One region of the Actinoplanes sichuanensis genome, then DNA from elsewhere that is predicted to be linked to it. Evidence: predicted binding sites of a transcription regulator. Region 1 holds the regulator's gene; the other holds the start of a gene.
What was found. Region 1 encodes HspR, which represses chaperone genes until heat shock. Its sites were predicted from a motif close to TTGAGTNNNNNNNACTCAA; they were not measured.
Positions count from the first base shown of each region.

Region 1 (3,404 bases):
GACCGGGGTGCGGCGGCCGAGCAGACCACCGGCAAGGTCCTCACCGACCTGCTCCCGGTCCTGGACGACATCGACCGGGCCCGTGAGCACGGCGACCTGGTCGGGCCGTTCGCCTCGGTGGCGGAGCAGCTCACCGCGGTGACCGGGAAACTCGGGCTGGTGGCCTTCGGCGAGAAGGGCGACCCCTTCGACCCGAACCGGCACGAGGCGGTCGCGCACCTGACGTCCGCGGACGTCGACGAGCCGACCTGCGTCGAGGTGATGCGTCGGGGTTACACACTGGGCGAGCGGCTGCTGCGCCCGGCACTGGTAGCCGTCGCCGATCCGGAGTGAGATCAGTGACTGTGTCCCGCCCACCGGTCTCCGGTGGGCGGGACGTCGCCGAAAGTCCGAGGCGCAGACGAATCGAGGAGGTGGACTGAATGAGCTCGAAGGACTGGCTCGAGAAGGACTTCTACGCCGTGCTCGGCGTGAACCGGTCCGCCTCCCCCGACGAGATCAAGAAGGCGTACCGGAAGCTCGCCCGCGATCTTCACCCCGACCGCAACCCGGACAACAAGGAGGCGGAGGAGAAGTTCAAGGCCGCCTCCGAGGCCTACGACGTGCTGGCCGACGACAAGAAGCGCAAAGAGTACGACGAGATGCGCTCGCTGTTCGGCTCGGGCGCGTTCCGGCGTGGGGCGCGGGGCGGCGGTGGCACCCAGTTCGATCCGTCCGATCTGTTCGGCGGCTTCTCCGGTGCCGGTGGCGCGCCGGGTGCCGACCGCCGGTTCGGCGGGAGCGGCTTCTCCGACATCTTCAGTTCGATCTTCTCCGGCGGGCAGGCGGCCGGTGGCCCGGCGACGGCCCGGCGTGGTCCGCAGCGCGGGCGGGATGTGGAGACCGAGGTCACCCTCGACTTCGCCCAGGCGGTTCGGGGTACGACCCTGCCGCTGACCTTGCGAACGCCGGGGGCCTGTGACACCTGTCACGGCAGCGGTGCCAAGCCGGGCACCACCCCCCGGTCCTGCCCGAAATGCCACGGCACCGGGCTGATCTCCAGCAACCAGGGTTCGTTCAGCTTCTCCGAGCCGTGCCGTGACTGTCAGGGCTCGGGCAGCATCGTGGACGAGAAGTGCCCGGAGTGCCGGGGCAGCGGCGGGGTCACCAAGACCCGCACGATCAACGTCCGGTTCCCCGCGGGTGTGGCCGACGGCCAGCGGATCCGGCTCAGCGGCCGGGGCGAGCCGGGCGACCGCGGCGGTCCCGCCGGAGACCTGTACGTGCAGGTCAAGGTGCGGCCCGACGACCTGTTCGGGCGCAGTGGCGACGACCTGACGCTGACGGTTCCGATCAGCATCGCGGAGGCCGTGCTCGGCGCCGACCTGAAGGTCCCCACTCTGGACGGTCCGGTCACGCTGCGAGTGCCACCCGGCACCCCGGGCGGCCGGAAACTGCGGGCCCGGGGCAAGGGCGTGGTCCGCAAGGAAGGCCAGGCCGGCGACCTGATCGTCACTGTCGACGTGCAGATCCCGGCGGGAGTGACCGGCGAGGCCCGGGACCTTCTGGAGAAGTTCGCGAAGTTGACCCCGCCGCCGGCGCGGGATCGGATCGAGGCCCGCCTGCGTCGGGCTGCCGGTTAGGACCCTCCCGGGAGGTGGCACATGTATGAAGAGATCAGCATCTCGATTGAACAGGCCTCCGACGCGAAGGTTTTGATCATCTCGGTGGCGGCGCGGCTCGCCGGGATGCACCCGCAGACCCTTCGGCAGTACGACCGGCTCGGGCTGGTGCAGCCCGGGCGGGCCGGGGGTGGTGGCCGGCGTTACAGCGAGCGGGATGTGGCACTGCTCCGCGAGGTGCAGCGGCTGAGCCAGGAGGACGGCGTCAACCTGGCCGGCATCAAGCGGATCATCGGCCTGGAGCAGTTGGTCACCGATCTGCAGCACCGGGTGGCCGAGTTGGAGCAGGAGCTCGAGTCGGCGTACACCCGGATGGCCCAGATGGAAGCGATGACCAATCCGTACGGGAGCCGTGATCTGGTTCGCCAGGAGCGGCACTCGACGGCGCTGGTGGTCTGGCGGCCACGGCGATCGCCGGACAAATGAGTAACGGCGGCCCTGAGGGCCGCCGTTACTGCGTGTAGTGACCGTACGAATACTTTCCGTACTCAGCGGCGGTTGAACAGGCCCAGTCGGCGCGGGTAGCGCACCAGGCCGCCCTCCATCCAGTCGTGGTGGTCGAAGAGCTCGGGCCGGGTCATCAGAACCCGGCAGTTGTGCGCCCAGATCTGCATCGGCTCGTCGCCGACCTCCTCCGCGCGCTCCACGAACTTCTTGAGCCGGCGCTTGCGCTGCCCGCTCGCGTTCTGCCGCAGCCCGTCCGCCGCGTAGATGTACATGCAGTGCTGCGCGAACCGTCGGGCCGGGCACTGCCGGTCCATGGCCAGTTCGAACAGGGTCGGGCCGAGCACATCGCCGGAGATCAGGAGGTCCCAGTCTTTCGGCATGCTGCTCAGCGGAACCGACTCAGGGTTGTATGCCCAGGTCTGCAACTCGTCGGGTCGAGGGTCGACCGGGTTGCCGAAACCGAGGAATGTAGCTTCACGCACGCTCACGTCGCCGCCTCACTCAACCGTTCGCAATACGGCAAGCGTTACCCGCTGGCCATAGTGGCGAACGTCCCAATACTCAGAGTCGTCGCCGCGCAACGCTAGCGTGCGGAGTCCGCAAACGGAAGTGTCAAGGCTTCACATTCAGATACTGGACAGTAACTTTGGGCTTCCTGAATGGAGACGCAGGTCACTCCACGGATGGCAGGGGCTTCTGGGCCGCTCGCTGGGCCGCCATCCGCTTCCGGATGATCTCCTTGAACCAGGGGTAATCCGGCAGTCGCGCCAGCAGTGGACCGGTCACCACGGTGATCAGCACGTATGCCGTGGCCAGCGCGGCAAGCTTGGCGTTTCCGCCGTACACCACCGCGAGTCCGGCGATCACGACGGAGAACTCGCCGCGGGGCATCAGGGCCAGACCGGCCCGAATCCGGCCGGGTAGGGCGATCCCCACCCGGCGGGCCGCCAGATAGCCGGTCAGGACCTTCGTCAGCATGGTCAGTACGGCCAGTCCGAGAGCCGGCAGCAGCACTGGCGGGATGTCCGCCGGGTTCGTGGAGAGCCCGAAGAAGACGAAGAACACCGCGGCGAAGAGATCCCGCAACGGTGTGAGCATCTGGGTGGCGTGGTGCGCCACCGGACCGGAGATGGCGATACCGACCAGGAACGCGCCGACCGCCTCGGAGACCTTCAGTTCGCCGGCCACCCCGGCGATGAACAGCGTCAGCCCGAGCACGCTCAACAGCAGGGCCTCGGGGTCCTTCACCGACATGAACCGGCTGATCTCCCCGCCGTACCGAATGGCGACGACGAG
Region 1 is NZ_AP028461.1:9,397,378-9,400,781, reverse strand. It holds gene grpE (nucleotide exchange factor GrpE) at 1-333, shown strand, start outside; gene dnaJ (molecular chaperone DnaJ) at 423-1,622, shown strand; gene Q0Z83_RS43245 (heat shock protein transcriptional repressor HspR) at 1,644-2,087, shown strand; gene Q0Z83_RS43240 (hypothetical protein) at 2,150-2,596, opposite strand; gene Q0Z83_RS43235 (cation:proton antiporter) at 2,781-3,404, opposite strand, start outside.

Region 2 (3,404 bases), 5.8 Mb from region 1:
ATGGCCGTTGAGGTAGAGGTCGGTCAGGGCGGCCGCCCGGATCATGGCTCCGAGGTTGGTGCCGACCCGGACGCGACCCTTGTCGGGGTCGTGGGCCAGTAGGAACATCCGCTGGGCGAGGCTGCCGGGCACGCTCATCTCACTGCTCCTCGTCATCCGTCTCCGGGTCGTCGGTCCCGGGGTCGTCCCGGTCCGGCTCGGGGCTGTTGGGTGGGCGGCCGGGGCCCCGCATCCGGCCGACTCCCCCGGGCAGCCGGCCGGCGTCGCCCAGTGCTTTACGCAGCAGATACTCGATCTGGGCGTTGGTGCTGCGCAGCTCGTCGCCGGCCCACCGTGCGAGGGCGTCGTGCACGGCGGGGTCCAGCCGGAGCAGGAGCTTCTTGCGCTCGATGGCCATGGGATCTCAGGAGTAGAGGGTGCCCGTGTTGACGACGGGCTGGGCGTCCCGGTCGCCGCAGAGGACGACCAGCAGGTTACTGACCATGGCGGCCTTGCGCTCCTCGTCCAGCTCGACCACATCGTGCTCGGTGAGCCGGGCCAGCGCCAGCTCGACCATGCCGACGGCGCCCTCGACGATCCGGGTGCGGGCGGCGACGATCGCGTTGGCCTGCTGGCGGCGCAGCATGGCGTGGGCGATCTCCGGTGAGTAGGCGAGGCGGGTGAGCCGTGACTCGATGATCTTCACGCCGGCCGCGGCGACCCGGACCCCGATCTCCTCCGACAGCCGGGCGGTGATCTCGTCGGCGTTGTCCCGCAGCGACATCAGCTCGGTGTCGTGCGAGTCGTAGGAGTAGCTGTTGGCGATGTGCCGCACGGCCGTCTCGGTCTGGATGGCGACGAACTCGATGAAGTCGTCGACCTCGAAGACGGCTCGCGCGGTGTCCTGCACCTGCCAGACGACCACGGCGGCGATCTCGATCGGGTTGCCGTCGGCGTCGTTGACCTTGAGGACGTCGCTCTCGTGGTTACGGATCCGGGTGGAGACGCGGCGGCGGTTGGTGAGCGGGTTGACCCAGCGCAGGCCGTCGGTGCGGACGGTGCCGGTGTAGCGGCCCAGCAACTGCAGGACGCGGGCCTCGCCGGGTGCGACCGGGGTGAGCCCGGCGAGCACGATCAGGGTGCCCAGCAGGAGCAGCAGACTCACGCCGATCAGGCTCAGCACGAGGGCCACGCTGTCCTGCTGGACCGCGACGACGAAGACCGCGGCGGCGATCAGCATGACCACCCCACCAATGGCGAGGACCGGCCAGCCGGAGGCGTCACGGGCGGTGCGCTCACGCACCTGCGGAGCAGGAAGGTCGAGGTGTTCGGTCATGTGGGCCTCCCCTTGAGCGGTGATAACCCGAGACTATCAATGTGATATCACTTTTTCAAGCGGGCCCCACCGGGTGCTGTTCGCCGACAGTGAACGCCGGAAGAAGCGGGATCACCCCACGGTTGAGCCTGCCGTACTCAACTTCCCGGAGGTAACCGTGAGCAAGCGACTCCCCGTGCTCTTCCTCGACGACATCGTCCTGCTTCCGGGCATGGTCGTTCCGGTGCAGCTGGACGAGGCCGCCCAGACCGTCGTCGACGCGGCACGCACCTCGGCCCGCTCCGAACTGCTGATCGCCCCGCGGCTGGAGGACCGGTACGCGTCCTACGGTGTGGTGGCGACGGTCGAGCAGGTCGGCCGGATCCGTGGCGGCGAACCGGCCGCCGTGCTGCGCACCGGCCCGCGCGCGAAGATCGGCAGTGGCGTGACCGGGCCCGGCGCGGCCCTGTGGGTGGAGGCCGAGCCGGTCGACACCGCGAAGCCGTCCGAGCAGGTCCGTGAGCTGGCCGCCGAGTACAAGAAGCTGGTCGTCTCGGTGCTGCAGAAGCGCGAGGCGTGGCAGGTCATCGACTCGGTCAGTGCCATCGACGACCCGAGCGATCTGGCCGACACCGCGGGCTGGGCGCCGTACCTGTCCAGCGACCGCAAGCGTGAACTGCTGGAGACCCCCGACGTCGAGGCCCGGCTGAAGCTGCTGATCGAGTGGACCCGCGACTTCCTGGCCGAGTCCGAGGTCAACGAGACGATCGAGAAGGACGTCCGCGAGAACGTCGAGAAGCGCAACCGCGAATACCTGCTGCGGGAGCAGCTCAAGGCGATTCGCAAGGAACTCGGCGAGGGCGAGGCCGACGGTAAGGACGACTACCGGGCCCGGATCGAGGCCGCCGACCTCCCCGAGGCGGTCCGTGAGGCCGCGCAGCGTGAGGTCGACAAGCTGGAGCGGGCCGGCGACCAGAACCCGGAGGCGGGCTGGATCCGCACCTGGCTGGACACCGTGCTGGACCTGCCGTGGAACGTCCGCACCACGGACAACACCGATCTGGCGGCGGCCCGCGCGGTCCTCGACGCCGATCACCACGGCCTGGACGAGGTCAAGGAACGCATCGTCGAGTATCTGGGGGTCCGGGCCCGCCGCGAGTCGCGCGGCCTGGAGACGGTCGGCGGCCGCGGTTCGGGGGCGGTGATCCTGCTGGCCGGCCCGCCCGGAGTCGGCAAGACGTCGCTCGGCGAGTCGGTCGCACGGACGTTGGGCCGTAAGTTCGTGCGGGTGGCGCTCGGCGGCGTCCGGGACGAGGCGGAGATCCGCGGACACCGGCGCACCTATGTGGGCGCGCTGCCGGGCCGGATCGTGCGGGCGATCCGCGAGTCGGGTTCGATGAACCCGGTGGTGCTGCTCGACGAGGTGGACAAGGTGGGCAGCGACTACCGGGGCGACCCGGCCGCCGCGCTGCTGGAGGTGCTGGACCCGGCGCAGAACCACACGTTCCGCGACCACTACCTGGACCTCGACCTGGACCTGTCGGACGTGCTGTTCATCGCGACCGCCAACGTGCTGGAGACGATCCCGCAGGCACTGTTCGACCGGATGGAACTGATCGCGATCGACGGCTACACCGAGAACGACAAGGTCGCCATCGCCCGCGACTTCCTGATCCCCCGGCAGCTCGAGCGCGCCGCGCTCTCGGCCGACGAGGTGACGGTCACCGAGGACGCTCTGCGCGAGATCGCCGCCAACTACACCCGGGAGGCGGGGGTACGGTCGTTCGAGCGCCTGCTGGCCAAGGCGTTCCGCAAGGTGTCGCTGCGGGAGCTGCCGGCCACCGTCGACGCCGGTGACCTGACGGATCTGATCGGTCGGCCCCGGTTCACGCCGGAGTCCGGTGAGCGGACCGCGGTCCCCGGGGTCGCCACCGGCCTGGCCGTCACCGGCATGGGCGGTGACGTGCTCTACATCGAGGCGTCCCTGCTGCCCGGCACGACGCCCGGCCTGTCGGTCACCGGCCAGCTCGGCGACGTGATGAAGGAGTCCGCGCAGATCGCGCTCTCCTACGTCCGGGCGCACGCCGGTGAGCTGGGGGTCTCGCCCGAG
Region 2 is NZ_AP028461.1:3,602,758-3,606,161, forward strand. It holds gene Q0Z83_RS16395 (GOLPH3/VPS74 family protein) at 1-138, opposite strand, end outside; gene Q0Z83_RS16400 (hypothetical protein) at 140-397, opposite strand; gene Q0Z83_RS16405 (SPFH domain-containing protein) at 404-1,315, opposite strand; gene lon (endopeptidase La) at 1,473-3,404, shown strand, end outside.
Region 2: a site for HspR is predicted at 1,438-1,456, ahead of lon (endopeptidase La). Genes of this name have one in related genera too.